3 regions of the Sporomusa rhizae genome follow, and region 3 is predicted to be linked to each of the others. Evidence: riboswitches for the same ligand, from Rfam matches in the RefSeq annotation. Region 3 holds a riboswitch; each other region holds the start of a gene.

The links. Region 3 has a riboswitch for cobalamin ahead of SRRS_RS05405 (TonB-dependent receptor plug domain-containing protein). Riboswitches for the same ligand answer to the same signal wherever they lie in the genome.
Region 1: another riboswitch for cobalamin. It lies ahead of cobT (nicotinate-nucleotide--dimethylbenzimidazole phosphoribosyltransferase); the one in region 3 lies ahead of SRRS_RS05405 (TonB-dependent receptor plug domain-containing protein).
Region 2: another riboswitch for cobalamin. It lies ahead of SRRS_RS03155 (hypothetical protein); the one in region 3 lies ahead of SRRS_RS05405 (TonB-dependent receptor plug domain-containing protein).

The regions. Positions count from the first base shown of each region.
Region 1 is NZ_CP156925.1:4,699,684-4,706,461, reverse strand. Features, by position in the region: gene SRRS_RS22010 (tripartite tricarboxylate transporter substrate binding protein) at 1-101, shown strand, start outside; gene SRRS_RS22005 (Bug family tripartite tricarboxylate transporter substrate binding protein) at 213-1,154, shown strand; gene SRRS_RS22000 (Bug family tripartite tricarboxylate transporter substrate binding protein) at 1,235-2,206, shown strand; gene SRRS_RS21995 (ABC transporter substrate-binding protein) at 2,619-3,785, shown strand; cobalamin riboswitch at 3,904-4,093, shown strand; gene cobT (nicotinate-nucleotide--dimethylbenzimidazole phosphoribosyltransferase) at 4,264-5,304, shown strand; gene SRRS_RS21985 (nicotinate-nucleotide--dimethylbenzimidazole phosphoribosyltransferase) at 5,297-6,355, shown strand; gene SRRS_RS21980 (LTA synthase family protein) at 6,361-6,778, shown strand, end outside.
Region 2 is NZ_CP156925.1:691,430-698,207, forward strand. Features, by position in the region: gene SRRS_RS03135 (energy-coupling factor ABC transporter permease) at 29-775, shown strand; gene SRRS_RS03140 (energy-coupling factor ABC transporter substrate-binding protein) at 772-1,053, shown strand; gene cbiQ (cobalt ECF transporter T component CbiQ) at 1,096-1,860, shown strand; gene SRRS_RS03150 (energy-coupling factor ABC transporter ATP-binding protein) at 1,885-2,727, shown strand; cobalamin riboswitch at 2,867-3,045, shown strand; gene SRRS_RS03155 (hypothetical protein) at 3,208-3,441, shown strand; gene SRRS_RS03160 (IS4 family transposase) at 3,757-5,061, shown strand; gene SRRS_RS03165 (helix-turn-helix domain-containing protein) at 5,466-6,778, shown strand, end outside.
Region 3 is NZ_CP156925.1:1,184,745-1,191,522, reverse strand. Features, by position in the region: gene cobN (cobaltochelatase subunit CobN) at 1-2,260, opposite strand, end outside; gene SRRS_RS05405 (TonB-dependent receptor plug domain-containing protein) at 2,597-4,504, opposite strand; gene SRRS_RS05400 (hypothetical protein) at 4,529-4,729, shown strand; cobalamin riboswitch at 4,844-5,025, opposite strand; gene SRRS_RS05395 (hypothetical protein) at 5,117-5,443, opposite strand; gene SRRS_RS05390 (MerR family transcriptional regulator) at 5,716-6,552, shown strand; gene SRRS_RS05385 (redox-sensing transcriptional repressor Rex) at 6,684-6,778, opposite strand, start outside.

The DNA.
Region 1 (6,778 bases), 2.3 Mb from region 3:
CTAATGAGTTCAGTGATTGTTGGGCAGAAAATAATGTAAAATTGACCAAGATTATAAAGGAAACCGGTATTGCCGATATCATTAAGGCACAAAAAAAATAGGAGTTTATAAATTTTTTAATTGGGGATAGTCAGATGGGCTATAAAAATAAAGTGCTTACGCTAATGGTAGTTTTTTTATGCATGTCAATTATATTAGGGGGGTGCAGTAATATGTCAAAGGAGAGTACAACTTCGGGACAATATCCTTCTAAATCTATTAATATCATTGTGCCTTTTGCCGCCGGAGGCGGTATGGACTTATTGGCAAGGACGCTAGAAAAGTCTTCTCAAAAGTATCTCGGACAACCTTTGGTTATTGTCAATATAGCTGGCGGTGGAGGTACGCTTGGTATGAACGAAATGGTTGCCGCAGAACCAAATGGATACACGATCGGTGCCGTCGGCACTAGTACAATATTACAATCCCTTTATGGTGAGACAAGATATCATTATCCTACCGCTTTGGAGCCGATCGTTCAGGTAGTGAGTGCACCTAAAGTAATAGCTGTTCTTGCTGATAGACCTTGGAACAACTTAAGTGATTTAGTCAATTATGCCAAAGAGCATCCTGGTCAAATTAAATTTGGGCATGCAGGATTAGGAACAGCGACACATGTTGTGGGTGAGATGTTGAACAAAGAAGCAGGCATTAAGCTTGCTCAGGTTCCATTTAAAGGTGATTCAGAAGCGCTAACTGCTTTGTTAGGCGGACATATACAAATTCTTTCAGGCAATCCGGCTGCTTTAAAAGAACACGTGCAAAGTGGAACAGTCAAAATATTGGGTGTTGCTGAGGAAAAACGCATGACCATCCATGGATTCGAAAATGTGCCAACATTTAAAGAGCAAGGAATTAATGTTTCGTTTAACTTTAGCAATGGAATAGTAGCTCCTAAGGGTATTCCGGCAGCTGAAAAAGCAAAATTAGTAGCTGGACTTAAGAAAATGATTAATGATCCTGAGTTTAAAAAGGTCATGATGGATATAGGAATGGAAGTGGAGTACTTAGGTCCAGATGAATTTAATGACCGATGGGCTGAAGATAATGTGAAATGGACTAAGATTGTAAAAGAAACAGGTATCGCCGATATAATTAGGGCGCAAAAGAAATAGGGGTTTATAAATTTTAAATTGGAGATAGTCCGATGAGCTATAAAACTAAATTACTTGTGGTGCTGATAGGCCTTTTATGCATGTCAATTATATTAGGGGGGTGCAGTAATTTGACAAAGGAGAGTGTAATTGCGCGGCAATATCCTACTAAGCCCATTAATATCATTGTACCGTTTGCTGCCGGGGGTGGTATGGACTTACTGGCAAGAGCGCTGGAAAAATCATCTCATAAACATCTTGGACAACCGTTAGTGGTTGTTAATGTGACCGGGGGTGCCGGTACAATCGGCATGAACGAAATTGCTGGTGCAAAACCTGATGGATACACAATCGGGGTCGCTGGTACTAGTGCGATATTACAACCGCTTTATGGCGAAACGAGATACCATTACGCTACAGCCTTGGAGCCTCTGGTTCAGGTAGTAAGCTTACCAATGGTCGTAGCAATACAAGCGGATAAGCCCTGGAATAGTGTAAACGATTTAGTGAATTATGCTAAAGAACATCCTGGTGAAATCAAATTTGGACATGCGGGATTAGGATCAACAAGTCATATTGCTGGTGAGATGCTTGGCAAAGAAGCAGGAATCAACGTTGTGCAGGTTCCTTTTAAGGGCGATATGGAGTCCCTTACTGCCTTATTAGGTGGTCATGTACAATTTATTTTTGGAAATCCGGCTGTTATAAAAGAACATGTAAAAAGCGGGAAAGTTAAAATATTGGGTGTTGCTGAGGAAACACGTTTGACTATCCCTGATTTCGAAAATATACCTACATTTAAGGAACAAGGAATAAATCTTGCGTTTAATTTTTGGATTGGAATAGTTGCCCCAAAAGAGCTTCCAGTTTCGGAAAAGGAAAGGTTGTTGGCGGGTCTTAAGGAAATGATTAACGACTCCGAGTTTAAGAAAAGTATGGCAGATATCGGAATGGAAATAAAATACTCAGGTTCAGAGGAATTTGGTGATCGATGGCTAAAAGATAACATAAAGCTAACGAAGATTATAAAAGAAACTGGAATAGCCGATATAATTAAAGCGCAAAAGAAATAATAAATGAGTTAAATTAAAGTGTGCTATCTTCTTTCGGGAAGAGGGCACACTTTAATATTTATAAGAAGAGTAAAAATAAAAGAAAAATATAAGCCAAAAGACATGAGTGACGGACAAAGAAACCGTATGTACATTCGATGAGTACAAATGAATAAAAATATAATAATAGTTAAACAAAAAGAGCTAAAAATACCTTGAAATAATAAAAAACATGTAATATAATTTAGAATTATAATGGATAGAGGTTGAAAAAATACTATAAAAGTATTTTAACAGTATACTTTTGCAGTATGTAAGCAAAGGCTCATTTTATATTTTTTGCCTGATATAAACTTATATTATAAAGTTTATTGTGCAATTTTATGCATTCAGGACAAGCAGCTGCAGCCAAAAAAGAGGAGGAATTTTAGCAATGAAGAAGACAGGGGTAAAAACGGCAGCCATGTTAATTATCATGTTGCTCATGGCAGGTATTGTAACTGGTTGCGGGGGAGCGAATTCCAATGAAGTCAAAATTGGAATTTTAAATGAGATGACTGGCGGCAATGCAACTATGGGGACTTCTTCAGCCAATGGTGCGAAGATGGCAATTAAAGAAGCCAACGCCAAGGGTGGGGTACTTGGCAAACAAATTAAAGCTGTTATTGCCGATAACAAAAGTGAACCCTCTGAAGCGGCCAATGCTATGACTAAATTGGCGACGCAGGACAAAGTTGTAGCCATCACCGGTATGTTTGCCAGCTCCAATGCTATCGCTGCCTCTAGTGTAGCTGAGTCCACCAAAGTACCGTTTTTAGCAGTGGGTGCAACTAATCCCAAAGTTACTGTTGATGAGAAAACCGGCAAGGTAAAAGACTATACGTTCCGTGTTTGCTTCATCGACCCGTTCCAAGGAACGGTAGGCGCTAACTTTGTTCTCAATACCCTAAACCTTAAAAAAGCTGCAATGTTGGTTGACAGCAGCAGCGACTACAGTAAAGGTTTGGCTGCATTCTTTAAAGATGCTTTTACCAAAGGCGGCGGCGCGGTTTTAGCCGAAGAGGCCTACTTGCAAAAAGACCAGGATTTTAAAACAATCCTGACCAAAGTTAAGGCACTAAATGTCGAAGTTCTTTATGTACCAGGTTATTACGAAGAAGTTGGCAAAATCGTAAAACAAGCGCGGGAGCTTGGTATTACCGTACCTATTGTTGGCGGCGACGGCTGGGATTCGCCAAAGCTTGTGGAAATAGGGACAGCAGCGGCACTCAACAATACTTATTTCACGAATCATTATTCGGTAGATGATACCAGTGCTACTTCTAGAGAATTTGTTGAAGCCTACAAAAAAGAATATGGACAGGCACCTGACGCTATGTCCGTACTTGGCTATGATGCGGCCAATGTGCTGATTGACGCTATCAAACGCGCCAACAGCCTGGACCCGACTAAAATTCGTGAGGCTCTTGCCGCTACCAAAGACTTTACTACCATCACTGGTTCGACGACTCTGAACGCAACTCATGACGCAGTGAAAAATGCTGTTATTATCGAAATGAAAGACGGCAAGCAAATGTTTAAGGCTACGGTTAAGCCATAGGTATCGTATATAAATTGAAGGGCAACCCTATTATTGCTGTAAGGCATAGATAGGGTTGCTTCTTTATTACTTTACCGTTGACGCTATTTCGCGGGTTTGTTATAATTAGGGCATTAAATGAATAGTATGCGGTTAAGGTGCCTTTAGCTAACGGCTAGGGAGAATAGGGAAGTCTGAGCATGATTTCATGCATAAGCGCGGGCCCGCCACTGTACCGGGGAGAGCTTACAGATGTCACTCGTCAAGGGGAAGGCGTAAGTATTGATGAACCGGGAGCCAGGAGACCTGCCTTACACCGTCTTTACCATCCTTCGTGGAAAAAGAAGGCTTTTTTGGAGATTTACCAAAAGAGTCTTTTGTTTTTGTACTGGCAAAAACAGGTAACTTTGTCTGGATAAAGGCAAACCGGCTGTTGTTTTGGGCGAAGGGTTGGCGAATGAAGTGTTTTCTTTACTTTGTAATTTTTATGGGGGTTGCTATGAGTTTACTCAATGATGCACTTTTACACATTACTTCTACCGACACCGGTATTATGCAGCAAGTAGAAGAATCCTTGCTGGCTGTAGCCGGGCAAAGCGGCAGTCTTGGCCATCTAGGGCAAATGGTTAAGCAGTACGCAGGTATTACTGGTGAGCAATGGCCGGCTTTGCCTAAGACTTGTATGGTGATTAGTTCGGCCGATCACGGAGTTGCCAGGCAGGGAATCAGCGCTTACCCTGTGGAAACTACTATGCATATGACCGCCAACTATCTGATATCAAAAGGTGCCAGCGCTAATGCTTTTGCGAATTTCTGCGGCGCCGATATGGTGGTTGTTGATATGGGTATTGCCGGCGATATGTCCCATGTGCCCGGATTGCGGCACCGGAAGATTGCCTACGGCACCAATGATTTTACCCGCGGCCCGGCCATGACGCGTGAACAGGCTGTGCAGGCAATAGAAGCCGGGATTGAAATTGTTAATGAAAAGGTACGGGAAGGTTATAGATGTTTTAGCCTAGGGGAAATGGGTATTGGCAATACTACCTCTAGCGCTGCTGTTGTGGGCGCGTTTACAGGGTTGTCGCCGGAACAGATTACCGGCAGGGGAACAGGCATTTCTGATAGCCGGATGCAGGTGAAGATTGAAATTGTACGCCAGGCACTCGCTCTAAACAAACCGAATGCCCAGGATGGGCTCGACGTGTTGGCTAAGGTGGGAGGCTTTGAAATTGGTGCGTTAGCCGGAGTCGTTTTGGGGTGTGCTGCTAACCGCTGCGCCGTAGTTATTGACGGTCTGAATACCACGGCGGCGGCGTTGATTGCTAATGCTATTAATCCGTTGTGTAAAGAGTATATATTTGCGTCCCATCTGTCAGGTGAGCCGGCTCATATCATTGCCCTTAGCCATTTACATTTGGAAGCCTGCCTGGATATGGGGGTACGGCTGGGCGAAGCTATTGGTGCGTCGGTTGCTATAGATATGTTACAGGCGGCGATAAAACTTCTGAATACTCTGGGAGGCCGGACTCATGCTTGAAGATATAATTACATCAATAAAACCTCTGGATACGACGGCAATGGAACGCTGCCAATTGCGGTTGGATAACCTGACCAAACCGCTTAACAGCCTGCATTATTTTGAACATATAGCCAGACAACTTGCGGGCATTACCGGTAATCCCCGTCCGAGCGGTCTGGAAAAAAGTATTATTATTATGGCGGCTGATAATGGCGTAGCTGCTGAATTTGCCTGGGACAACAGGCAGTTGACAACAGCACAGAAACTTCACCGATTTTCCCAGGGTAAGTCGATCATCAATGTACTTGCCGGGCATGCTCAGGCAAAGCCGCTGGTTATTGATATTGGCGTGGCCTCCGATTTACCGCCTTTCCCGGGAGTACGGCCGGAGAAAATAGCCTATGGCACTGAGAATATGGCGAATGGTTCGGCCATGACCCGGGAACAAACCATGCGGGCTATTGCTTTGGGAATCACCATTGCCAGAGAACAAATAGCGCAAGGCGTACAGATTATCGGTTTGGGCGAAATGGGGATGGCCGGAAATCTTCCTGGTCTGGCTATTGCCGCTTGCTATGGTGCACCGCTCGCGGCAGACTGGGAGGAAAAGACCTGCGCGATTGTTAGACAGGCACTGCAGGTGAATCATCCGGATAAGCAAAATCCGCTGGATATGCTGACAAAAGTAGGAAGCTTAGCCATTGCTGGGCTTGTTGGCGTGATACTCGGCGCCGCATCGGAGCGTGCAGCGGTGGTACTGGACGGAGTTGCCAGCGGTGCGGCCGCCTTGCTGGCAGTAAAAATAGCACCGCAAGCCAAAGAGTATCTGATTGGTTCGCATTTTGCCGCCGAACCGGGGCATGCCGCTATTCTTACGCTGCTGGACTTGCCTGCGTATTTAAAGTTAGCTATGAATGTCGGCGAGGGCACCGGGGCTGCTATGGGGATGTCGCTACTTAAGGCTTCGCTGCATGTTCTGAGTGATATGAAAACCTTTGGCGAGGCCGAGGTTGCTGTTGCACAGGACGGGCCGGGGGCGCTAAAACAAAACAAGTCAGTCAGAGGGTAGCCGCTATGAAGCAATCCTACAACGTTTATTTGCTGTGGCTTGGTACCTTACTGGCACTGCTGTTTAAATCGGCCCTGGTAATCGGGGTAGTTAATTATACGGAATTTCAAAAGGCTTATTTCGCAGATTTTTGTGCGGTTGTGCCTAGTTACGCGGTATATCTTGCTTTTATCATTATCGTTTTATCACCGGCCTTTTTACTTAAAGGCCGGAATAGAGCATGGTTCTTAATCGGAATCAATCTGATACTGTCCTTCATTTTTCTTTTTGATTTATGGAATTACCGGGCGTTCGCAACATTTCTCTCGCTGCATGCGATAAGTCAGGCCGCCAATCTTGAAAACTTAGGCAGCAGTATATGGTCAATGAGCAGAGGCGAAGATAGTAAGCTGTTCTGGGATATCCCGGTTTTAATGGCGGCAA
Region 2 (6,778 bases), 490 kb from region 3:
AGAAATTGAACGAAGATAGGTGAATAATTTGAAGATTTTTCAGCTGTTATTTTGTTTTCTACTGATGAACATTGTGGCTCCGGCGCACGTCTTTGCCATGCATATTATGGAAGGATTTTTGCCTAAAGAATACGCATTGGGCTGGTTGATTGTCACGCTTCCTTTTATTTTGTATGGAAGCAGCAAGATATCAAAAACCATTAGAGACTACCCGGAGCGTAAAATGTTATTAGGGCTTGCTGGTGCATTCATTTTTGTTCTGTCGGCTTTGAAAATTCCTTCAATTACCGGTTCGTGCTCCCATCCTACCGGTGTTGGGTTAAGTGCGATATTATTCGGGCCTTCTATTTCTACAGTTCTAAGTGGAATTGTATTGGTTTTCCAAGCGCTGTTATTAGCGCATGGTGGTATTACCACATGGGGAGCGAATACTTTTTCAATGGGAATTGCCGGCAGTTTTACGGCGTGGATTCTGTTTACAGTCAGCCGAAAAGTAGGGCTGTCTGATAAAGTTGCTGTATTTTTGGCTGCAGCTGTTGGCGATTGGACTACCTATATGGTTACCGCCGGTCAGTTAGCCATGGCATTCCCCGATACAACAACCGGTTTTATTGGTTCCTATCTTAAATTTTTAGGGGTATTTGCGCTCACGCAAATTCCTTTAGCCGTCAGCGAAGGATTTTTAAGTGTGATAGTTTACAATATGCTGCAAAGTTACGATAAACAGGGATTAATTTCATTATGGCCTCATAAGGAGGGAGATCCAAAAATATGAAAAAACAAAATGTCATATTGCTGCTTTTTGTTATTGCATTGGCGGTAGTACCTCTCATTATTCATACTGATGGGATTTTTTCCGGAGCCGACGAACAATTAGTCGGTATAGTGAAAGGCGTTAGCCCGGATTATGAACCATGGTTTAATACTATTTGGGAGCCGCCCTCCGGTGAGGTGGAAAGCTTTTTGTTTGCGGTACAAGCCGGGCTTGGAGCAGGGTTTCTTGGTTATTTTTTTGGGTATTATCGAGGGCGGAATGCTTCTAGAACAGAGTGAGCAAGGCTAAGTGACAAAATAGCCGGGGCGGGAGAATGATAAATGTTTTATTTGGATTATCTGGCCTATAATAATGCATTGCGCCAAGTCAGTGTGACGGAGAAAATGGTATTAGGCGGAGGTACTTTAGCTGTGGCGTTGTGTTTTCCTCAGCCGGTAACCCTCTTAAGCATCATTTTGCTTATGCATGCGGTGATGCTATATGCCCGTATTCCTGTGCGATATATTTTACAGCTCTGGCTAATACCTCTTGGTTTTTTAGTTGCAGGATTGGTTTCTGTGCTTCTCAGCTTTTCGACCCAGCCGTTTTCGGCGTGGTTTCTGTTGTCAATAGGGACGCTATATATCGGAATTACTCTTGAGGATGTTTTTCGGGTGCAAGGCTTACTTCTCAGGAGTATGGCTTCGCTGTCTTGCTTATTTATGTTGGCAACAACTACTCCGGTGGCGTATATTACCGCGATTTTTTCACGTTTTTCCCCTTTACGCGTAGTGATGGAAATTGCTCTGCTTACTTACCGGTTTATTTTTGTCTTTCATGAAGCGCTGGCACAGATTTATATGGCGCAGCAATCACGGCTGGGCTATTCGGGAATGACGCAGTCTCTTTACTCACTGGGTTTGTTGGCTGCCAATGTTGGCCGTAAGTCGTTTGTTACATCACATGAACTATATATCGCGCTATTAGCCAGAAATTACAGCAATCAACTGATATTTCAGTATGCTCGTCAACCAGTGAACTTCTACCGGCTGTTGGTGATTTTGGGGTTACTTGCCGGTTTAATAGGCACTGCGGCCATTAGGTGAAAATGCTTGTAAGGAGCTTTTTGCATGTCAACAACCTCACTGATCGAAGTACGTAATCTTTCTTTTAGCTATCATTTAGCTAAAAAAGTCTTGGATTGTGTTCAAATGAGTATTCCACGTGGTGCCAGAATTGCTTTGGTAGGACCCAATGGAGCCGGTAAGTCTACGCTCTTTTTGCATCTCAATGCTATCCTTCGGCCACAGGCAGGAAGTCTTTTATATGAGGGGCAAGCATATGAGTACTCCAGATCCTTTGTTACCATGCTAAGGCAGCGGGTGGGGCTGGTGTTTCAGGATCCGGATGCGCAACTGTTTGCCGGAAGTGTATTGGACGATGTATTATTTGGCCCAATGAATTTGAAATTAACGCCGAAGGTTGCTCATAAGAGAGCGGAAGCCGCACTGGATGCTGTCAAAATGCTGGAATACCGCAACGAACCTATACACTTTTTAAGCCATGGGCAAAAAAAACGGGTCGCAATGGCGGGCGTACTGGCTATGGAGCCGGAAGTTCTTATCATGGATGAACCAACGGCTGGACTCGATTATCCAGGGGTGCTGAATTTGAATGATATTATGGCAAGGCTGCACAACCAAGGCACGACATTGGTAGTGGCGACACATGATGTTGAATGGGTGTGGGGATGGACGGATTTTGTCTATGTATTATCGCAGGGCCAAACAGTGGCTAGTGGCAATCCTGCCGATGTGCTTGTCCGTTCAGACCATACAGCGTTTGGTTATGCTCAGCCGGTGCTTGGCGAAATATATAATGAATTGCGGCAGCGCCAACTTATACTTCCCGGTAATCACTTGCCGCGAACGGCGGCGGAGTTAATCAATCTTTTAACGAGCTCACGCCCATGACTACATATTTCTCATAATCATTCGAAAATCGAATAATTATGAGTCGATATAAATATTTTACATATGTAAATAGTCCTGTTATATTATAATTAATAAAAATATTTTTGTATAACGTTATGTAAGTAATGAACTGAAAAACAAAAAAATGATAGGAATAGGTGCCCAACGGGCTTAATAGGGAAGAACGGTGAAAAGCCGTCACGGTCCCGCCGCTGTAAGGGGAAGGAAACCTGCAAACATGTCACTGGAGTAATCCGGGAAGGCGCAGGCAACCAATGAACCTGAGTCAGAAGAACTGCCTATTTGACAATCGCCGCTTGACCTGCGAGAGATGGGGAGGGGATTATTGGAACAGTCATGATTCCGTTTTTCGACGGAATTAATTGATTTTCTTATAATTAGCCCTTTCTGTGTTATACGGAAAGGGCTTGATATTTGTGATGAAAAATGAAATTTATATAGTTAGTTGGAGGGTAAAATATGTTAAGAGTAATTAGTTTGGGAAATTCATTGACAAAGGCACAGCAAAAAATAGTGAACAATAAAATTAATAATATGGATGGTGCTTCCTATATACCACTTAGTATTGTTAATAATAATCTGGTTATCGGGGCCGATATCGGAGCTGATACCGGAATCAATATTAAGAAGGTCTATAAGGAAGATGGCGAATGTTTTTTGCGGCAAGATTGGGATTGTGTTCATTCAGTATAAGGGTAAATAAGAATGAGGTATGTTGAAATTTTGATATTTATATCTGATGTATGTTGACAAATTAGCAAACCTATATATGTCAAGGATGAAAGTCTTGGCAAGGTTTGAGAGAGCAAACTGATATACTCCCTTTATAGTCAATGTCATTAAGTTAATGCTGAAAAACACAACCATCCAGATTAAGATGGTTGTGTTTTTCTTATACATACAGGTGGGCATATAAAATTTATCAATTATAAAAAAACACTTGACAAATAAATAAAAATCGAAGGCTTCGCCTTGAAAATGAGGACATTTTTAAGGAGGCCTTTTAAAATGAAAAAGAAAGCATATCCAGAGCAGGTACGAACTGCGCTGCACCAAGCGATACGCTCAATCACAGCAGATTTACCGGCTTGCGTGAAACGACCAGGGCAAGATTTTTCACGCGAACGCAAATTATCACTGCATACTATGCTGCTTATGCTTGTAGGCATGGGAGGCAATAGCCTTTCAAAAGAATTATATGATTGGCTAGGCTATTCGTCAGAGACTGCAACCGCTTCAGCATTTGTCCAGCAGAGAGACAAAATTCGTCCAGAAGCACTGAAACTACTGTTTCACGAATTTACAAGACTAACAGTATCGGAGAATTCATTACAAGACTACAGGTTGCTCGCTGTTGACGGTTTGGATTTGAGACTTCCGTCAAATTCAAATGATGGATTCTCCTCCATCAGGAACAGCGAAGATAGCAAAAATTACAATCTTGTGCATTTGGACGCTATGTATGACCTGATGGGCAAGGTTTATGTCGGTGCATCCGTACAACCCAAGAAAGGCATGAATGAGCATAAAGCCTTAGTATCCATGGTAGACCAGTCTGAAATCAGCGGAAATGTAATTGCAATCATGGATCGGGGATATGAGTCATTCAACAATATCGCTCATTTTCAGGAGAAATCATGGTACTATATCATCCGGGCGAAAGAATCCTATGGGATTATATCAAGGCTTTCTCTACCAAATTGCCCGGAATACGATGAAGAAATCACGTTAACTCTCACCCGGCGCCAAACCAAAGAAACGTTACCGCTTTTAAAAGCATACCCCCATCGGTATCGATGGATACAACCACATACGACATTTGACTTCATTAAACCGAAAGATTCCAAGTTTTATGATTTACATTTTCGTGCCGTTCGCTTCGCTATTGCTGATGGTGTGTATGAAACGGTTTATACAAATCTCAATGCCGAAGATTTTCCGCCGGAGAAAATAAAACAGTTCTATAATCTGCGCTGGGGAATTGAGACATCTTTTAAGGAGCTTAAATATGCTGTGGGTTTGGCAAGTCTGCACAGCAAAAAGAAGGATTTTATATTGCAAGAGATTTTTGCCAGACTAATTCTATACAATTACTCTTTCATTATCATGCATCACATCAGTATTTCGGAAGATTTGCGAGTAAATTTTCCAGTGGCTTTAAATATATGCCGTCAATTTTTGAGAGAGTTAATTCCAGCGGTCCAAGTTCTTAAACTGATAGGTAAGCACCTTTCCCCAATACGCCCTGGCCGACAATTTCCTAGATATCAAAATCCAATTTCAGCAGTAGGGTTCCAGTACAGAATTATTTGAGATTTAACATGCGTGAAAGGACTTTACAGATGCTTTTCGGGCATCTGCTTTTGTGTTGCTCAAAAGTCAAAAACACCTGCGTTTTCTATGTTATTCTGTGTATGCGACAACCCCAGCGGTATCACTTTTCTACTACTGGGGTTTCTTATAAGCTTATCTTAATGACATTGCCTTTATAGTTGACAGTTAAAATAATAACTGTTCTATAAAGGGAGTATTTTTCATTATTTTCTAATTAACTATCATCACTATCCGGCCAATTAGTATAAATATATATATAGGCGTTGCTTTTGCCTCCCATGTTGCTTTTATGGAGAAAGAAACTTACCAGGCAGGCCTAAGTTCACCTTTATGAAAACGATAGTAAGAAAGGAATTGAACTTGTGAAGAGTAGGGAAGAGTATTTGAAGGAATTAATCGACAGGCAAACCGAAAGTTTGAATATCGAGTTTAAGAGATGGATCGACCCCAAATCGCCGGAAGGAATTGCGAAGATTATTAAAGTCTGCATTGCTATGAGAAATAATAATGGTGGCTTCTTTTTCATTGGTTTTGATGAAGAATCACGGCAACCGGATGTTAATAATGCGCCTACTCAGGATGTGCGGGAGCTTTTTTCTCTTGACAACATTCAATCTATTGTTTCGAAATACGCCTATCCGCAATTTGAAATAGATATTTGTTTTATTGAAAAAGATGGGCAGGATTATCCCGTGATCTGTATCGAAGAGGGGATACGCACACCCGTTTCGACTAAGTCTGAATTAAGAGATTCCCATAATAAGTTGTTAATTAAGCAGAATACCGTTTACGTTAGAACATTAAAAAGCAATGGAACACCGAGCACTTCTGAAGCAACCTATCAAGATTGGGGAAAATTGACTTATATTTGTTTTGATAATCGGGAAGCGGATTTAGGGCGGTTTATCCGGCGACATCTTTCCCATATAGACAAAGGAGTTTTGCAGTCTTTATTTAGCAGTATCATTGAATTTTCGCAGACTCGATCGGAGCGTTATGAGGAAGTAGCTATTCATTTACTGGATACCGGTAAGAAGCGATTTGAAACTGTAGTCAAGGAAAAATATCATGACCAGCTTCCTGAGCATGGCTCCTGGGAAGTTAGCTGTGTTATCAATTCACAGGAGCAAAAACATTCTGCAAATCAATCTTTTCTAAATTTGTTATTAGCAAGTAATCCGAATTATACAGGCTGGCCAATTTGGTTAGATAGCAGAGGGTTTAGTAATCCGGCAACTCACCCCTATGTTTTTGAGAATGCCTGGGAAGCTTGTATAGTAGCTCTCAACAAGGAGTGGTTTAATCATATAGACTTTTGGCGAATTGATCCACAAGGGCATTTTTACCTGTATCATGCCCTGGAAGACGATTTACAATCAACGATTAGACCCTTAGAGGTATTAGACTTTGGATTGCCTATTTGGAGGGTGGGAGAATCTTTGGCTGTAGGGTTAGCATTTGCACAAGCTATGGACTATGAAATTGAAACTACGAATCTTACATTTTATTTCCGATGGACTCAATTACAACATAGAGTGCTTACCTCATGGGCAGCTCGTGCGAGCTCAGTAGCGAAACGGTCAGCTGCCGAAAATGTAGTTCTAGCTACCGTCAATCTGCCACTATCAACCCCTTTATCTGCTCTATATCAGTATGTGGATCAGGCAACAAAACCTCTGTATCAAATTTTTGACGA
Region 3 (6,778 bases):
TCAGCGCTTCAATAATTTCGGCACTTGCCGCGCGGATACCGTCTGCCAGACGGCCATAGGTACTATTTTCGCCTGGCACCAGCTGGGCACTATTTTCCAAGAGCTCGTAATAATCATAGCCGTCTTTTTTTGCCAGCGTCTGGGCCAGTGACGGCACCTGCCCGTTCTCGATCTTGGTCAGCGCCAGCAGATATTCCCTGAGCACCTCGCCCTGCGGCGGATTGCCTAAAATATGCAGGCCAACGCGGATCTGCATATTTTTGATATCAGTCACATAGGCATGAATTCTGCCTACATATGCGCCGAAATCTTCCTCCGCGCCTTGGGCAAGGTCTTCTGCCAAATGCGCTTCCACGATTTTTTCCCGGATGAATGGCACTGCACTTTCGGCTTTATCCGGCTGACTGATTTGGAAATGGCAATACTCATCGACCAGCTTTTCTAATTCCTCCAACTCATCATAGGTACCGGCACTGCTCATGGGCGGCGTCAGATAGTCAATCAGACAGGCGGCACCACGGCGTTTGGCCTGTACGCCCTCACCGACGATGGTGACAATATAGGGATAAATATCCGGCAGGTCGCCAATTGCAATATCCGGGTAGCAATCAGTTGACAGGCCTGTCCCTTTACCTGGCAGCCATTCCAAAGAGCCATGTGTCCCAACATGAACAACGGCATCTGCCTGCCAAATATCGCGCAGCCAATAGTAATAGGCCAAATAATGATGGGTTGGCGGTGAATCAGGCGAATGATAAATTTTGCCCGGCTCCTCGCCAAAACCGCGCGGCGGCTGAACGGTAATCAAAATATTGCCATTTTTCATCCCGGGAACCAGCAACTGATCGTCGAAATTGAATACTTCACCAGGCGGCTCACCCCAGCCATCCGTCATCTGGGTTGTAACCTTAGGCGAAAATGTATCAAACAGCAATTGATATTCTGCCTTGCTTACTCTGCCGATAGCTTGCCGAATCTGTTCATCGGTCATAAAGCGGCGGTCATTTGTCGCACACCGGATAACTTCTTCCATAAAGCTTTTGCTGTCCGCCGGAATATGGTCAATCGCATATCCCTGCTCCTTCATGGCCGCCAGCAAAAGGCGAACACTTTCCGGCGAATCCATGCCGAATGCCGTACCTATATTAGAGTTCTTCGGCGGGTAATTGTGAAAAATAATTGCAATCTTTTTCTCGGCATTGGCTTTATAGCGTAAGGCCGCCCATTTACCCGCCCGGCGCACCAGAAGATTAATCCGGTCGGCAATCGGCTCATAGCTGACCATACCGTCATCATCTTTATGCTTGCCCGCAATAGGTATGCCATGAATGATACCATCGAATTCCGGCAGCGTAATGCTGATAGAGACCTCCATGGCTGACATACCTTCCATGCTTTCCCGCCATTGTTCAACCGGAGTCAGGAGCGTATAGGCCTGGAGCTGCGGAACGTTCAATTCCGCTATGACAGAATAGGCAAGGGCGCCGGAAGCCGTCAGTGAAAATTTCATCGTATTGATCATGACGTCAATATAGGTCTTGCCGTCTTTCATGAAATACTTGCGGATTGCCTCTTTCAATCCCGGCACAGCCAGTTCAGCATTGGCAATACCCTGGCTGAATACGGCAACAATATTAAAGCCCTGTCGCTCAGCTTCCTCAATCACTGCGTTGTGATAAGCAAGATTGTCCATCAGCCATTCATTGCGATAAAACAAGAACCCAAGGGTTGGACGGCCCGGTTGGCAGAAATCTTTCTCATATTGCTCTAAATCGGTATAAACCGTTTGGGCCCGCGGATGATAAATCCCGTGCCAATGCAATGGCTTTGGCAGCGCAAACTTACAAGCAGCCTGATCAAAGCGGCAAAACAGCCAGCACCATAAATTCTTGTGATTTTCTATACCGCCATAAGTTTCATACCGCTGAATCAATTGGTGATCCTCATCGATAAACCCAACAGAATCCTTTTCTTCGGCCTCATCACCGGCAGTAATCTTATACGTCATGTTATGCTGCTGGAAAAAACGGCGGGCACCCCTGAAAAAAGGGGATTCAATCCCCAGTCCCATCCAGTTCATAATAACAACCGTGGCTCCGGTCAGTTTCTGCTCCCATTCCTCATTCCATACGGCCTCTTTCTCCGCAATAAAAACTTTCCCTTCACCGGAGAAACCACCTTCATCCTCAGCCATTATTTTTGCTTTTGTCAATAAAGTATGCCGAATATCTGTATTAACGACAAAAATAATTTTTCCCATCCCATTCACTCCCGCTGATTCATTTAAACCATCTCAAGATGGCTAATACCCGTAGGTAACAGTGATTAACAGTTAGCTTTTCGCTATTGTACTCTATATAGTGGTTATACAGTCAATGGTCAGTCCTATTCTTAACACCCACCAATTCATCACTAATAAAGAAATATAGACAGGTTTACTGCGCTGATACGCATCATAGCCTAGGCGAGTATATCTATAACGCATGAAAAGGCAAACTAAAAACCTATATCAACTAAAATAAAGAGCTACCCTTCAGTTAGGTTTAATCCCTGCTGAAGGGTAGGCTAATATCTGCCGCGCAAATAAAATTAATAATTAGAAGTTATGAGTATAAGAAAGTCTATAATTAAGCGGTGTCGACCAGTATTCATTATAATTAATCGGATTATTTCTGTCTAACAAATTGTAGCCCGCCAGCGTAATTAGGTCATTAGGAGTAGCATTGTATTGAAGAGTAAGATTTAAATTAACATAATTGGGGACTCTATGGTCTACTGGCGTCATTTGGCCTTGTAGATTATAAAACGCCATCTCTCTTTTCGCCGTTACAAAAAAGTCTGTATTTGCAGTGAATTTATTTTTAGTATAGGTGGTTCCAAGAGAATATTGCAATTTAGCACCGGTTTGTTCCCAATTATCGTTTCCATTTTTAGCTTCAGGATTGCTGTAAGATACGCCAAGATTATATTTCCAGTTATCATTGAGCTTCTTGTTATATTCTATTTCGATACCTGTATTGCGGAATTGATCCTGGTTAATTTGTATGCTTGTATTGGGATCGCCACCCGGAAAAATCACAGTATCCTCTTTTACCCATTTGAACTTATTTTTAATTTTCATGTTAAACACTGCCAGTTTCAAAGATTCATCGTTATGAATGAATTTCATTCCTGTTTCATAATTCCAGCCTTCTTGCGGTTTTAATTTGATGGCGGTCGATACTGCCCCTGAACCATAAAAAGGAGAATTACATGCAGGCATTTCAAATGATTTTCCAATATTGGTATACCATGAGGTGTGATCGTTAATTTTATATACGGTTTGCAATTGCGGCAACAAAATATTTTGAGCGGCATCGTATTCATTTGCCTGCACGAAGTGTCCGCGCAAGCCAACTATAGCGGTAAAATCATCTGTCAATTGACGGGAATACGAAGTATACACGGCATAGCTGTCACGGTTAAAATTACCTCTGTGCGCGCCATAATTTTGGGTATAGTGCTCGCTTTGCAATGTGACCCCGCCAACCAGAAAATCTTTTCCATTGCGCAGGTGCCATACTTTTTGGTTATCAAAATTATAACTGCTTAAATCAGTATTCGTTGTTGCGTCTCCGCCTGGTCTGAACCTGTTTTTATTGTAAGCCAGTACGGACTTATAATCTGTCTCTTTATTATTATAAACAAGGCTAACATTTTGCCTATTATCATAATAATAGTAATTTTTATAAAGAGTCGTCCAATCTTTTGTACTCTTATTATAAGTATATTGCCTAAAATGACTGTCAGTATCGGCATAAGCATAATTAAAGGTTAGATCGTCCGTAATATTGTAGCTAAGAAATATAGCGTCCTTGGTTCCTTTTTCTTTGGCAATTTTTTTCGTACTGGTTGTATATAAACGATTATATTGGTCAATCGCACCCCTGTACTCCTTTTTATAAAACAACTCAAATTTATCGCCGTTGACGGCTGCGGAATAATTTTTATCATAATTGCCATAAGTCGTTGTAATACTGCCGCCAGCTTTGCCGTCAGGTTTTTTGGTAATGATATTAATAACGCCGCCCATTGCTTCGGCGCCATATAAAACTGCATTGGACCCTTTAACGATTTCAATCCGTTCTACCGCTTCAACCGGAATGGAGCTCATCATCGAGTTGACGTTCATTAAATTAACCGGAGTTCCGTTAACTAGTACTAATGTCCCTTTATCTAAGCCGCGGACCATAATGCGAGAGTACATTCCGCCGTAATCCTCGCCGCCTGACCCGTAAGAATAGCTATGTACCCCGACTACACGTTCCAAGGCGTCGTAAACACTGATGGCGCCCTTTTCTTTCAAATCTCTCGCTGTAATAACCGTAGTCGTCGCCGGCGTTTCTAAATCCCTGGTTTCTGTGCGCTGAGCCGTAACAATCACGGTATCCAAGTCATAACTTTGAATGCTTTCTCCTGCGGCAAATACGATCCCTTCACACAGTACGGCCCCAATAATTAGCATTGTTATAAGGGGCCTTTTACCCCAATGCTTCTGCTTTTCTTTCTTTTTCATCATTCAACTTCCTTTCATAACGCTTGTCCCAATGGCATAGGTGCCGTCTACGTCATTGCTGTCGATCAGGATAAAGAAACACGGCTTATGCCGAGCCTTGGCGAAAGTCATACTTTCTATACAAAAAAATCCGGCTGCCAAGGCAGCCGGAAAAAAGATACAGTTTTATGCTAAAAAAACTCCTAGTCAGTGACCAGGAGAATATTTCAGCAAAAACACATACTGACGCAGAACAACTTCTAAGCCAAACGTGCTACTATAAATCCCCTTCCCATCGCTCGTGGGTACAACGGTGATTATCAGACAGGCAGTTCTCCTGGCTCTGGATCATGGCTTACTTAAACCTTCCCAAGATCATCGCTCTCAGTGGCATATCTTAAGCTTGCTCCCCGTTACAGTGGCGGGACCGCGCCGGAATTTAACCGGTCTTCCCTATTAAGCCTTTCGGCACCTATCTTCTCATGGATATTCAATTAAACTCAGAATCAATCAGCGTAAACTTTAATCTATATACCAGTCATACAGTCAAGTCTTAACAATTCGCTTACTAACGGATTTTTATTATGAATGGTGACATTTTCCTTCGGTATTTCCCGAGAGAATATTCCTGTAGATTGCATGAGCCTCTTCAGAAGTTTTACCGTTCTCTAACGCCTTTTGGGCATGAATTACTGCGGAGCGGTATTTTTTGTGAGCTTCATCCTGGGGAATGTTTTCGATATTTTTAGGGTCGAAGTTCATTACTTTGTGAAAAATCTCATGGATTTCTTCCGAAGATTTCCCTGCTTCTTTCGCAAATTGAACGTGTTTCATGGCACTCTCATAACGGTGCTTGGCATGTGGGTCATTGGGGATTTGATATTCAGGATGTTTTTTTTCAGTACTCATTATTTTCACCTCTTTAAAAATTATCTTTTATTGTTTACTGTAATCTATATAGTGGTCATACAGTCAAGCATATTTTGCTCCCGCTAACAATTTATCCCGGAACTCTAACTTCTTTATATCCCTAAAAAATCATGACTATCCTTGACATAATCTACTTCATCACCAATAATGAGTATAGATGCACTTGGCTGAACAGGCACGGCTGCCGATCTTTTACAGTTCGCTGTTTTAGCTTTTTCCTACCAGCATCATATCTTAGGAGAATATTACCTATGACGCATGAAAAAGAAAACTACATCACAGCGGGCGAGTTAGCTTCGCTCTATGGTATTCCCAAGCAAACTTTGCTATATTATGATAAAAACGAATTATTAGTCCCGGCATTTGTAAACGAACATGGTTATCGTTACTATTCTGTTTCTCAATATCTCATATTGGAAATTATTCTAAATTTGCGAAAATTAAATATCCCCATTCAAGATATTAAAGATTATCTCCATAATCGCAGTATCAGTAATTTTGAGCAAATTTTACAGAAAAAAGAACAAGAATGTAATAAAATTATAGATGAAACAATAAAAATCAAAAATAGTTTACATATGTCTTTAAAAACAATAGAAAAAATACGCAAAACTCAATTGGACCAAATTCAATTAAATTACCAAGGAAAAAAATTCTTGCTGGTCAGCGAATTTTTAACCACAGATATGACGCCACGGGAACGCTTCAAAATTCTGTCAAAACATAATCAAACTGCTTTTTCCAAGGAACACTTTAAAGAATTTACTACCGGTTGGATTATCGGTAAAGATGATTTTTTTGCAGAAAAATTTAATAAAACACTGCAATTTTTTACGCCTGTTGCCCATACCAATGCCGAAAAATACTGCTTTGTTCGCCCGGAAGGATTGTATCTGACAGTCCGCTTCAAAGGAACTTATTATCAAAAAATGCCTTCCATATATAATAAGATTCTGGACTTTATCCAGCGCAACCGTTTAATAGTTGCCGGTAACGTATATGTTTTCCCCTTAAAGAACCATTGGCTCACAGCAGATACGCAAACCTATATCAACCAAATCTCTTTTCCAGTTGAATATACTTCCTAATAAAGAAACGACCCTTCAGTTGGTTTAACCTACGGAAGGGTCGTCGCTTTGTCCGGGGACTTAGCCGTTTTTTTAAAGATTATCCCTGTATTTCTTCCCCCTAGGGCCTGACTCAACTGTCTAGAGGCGAATTATAAAAATAGTCTTTTCAGAGATGTTCGCCTTTCTGAAAGGCCTGTTTTGAATTTTTGGGGACGATTATTTCTATTATTTTTCTTAGCTTTGG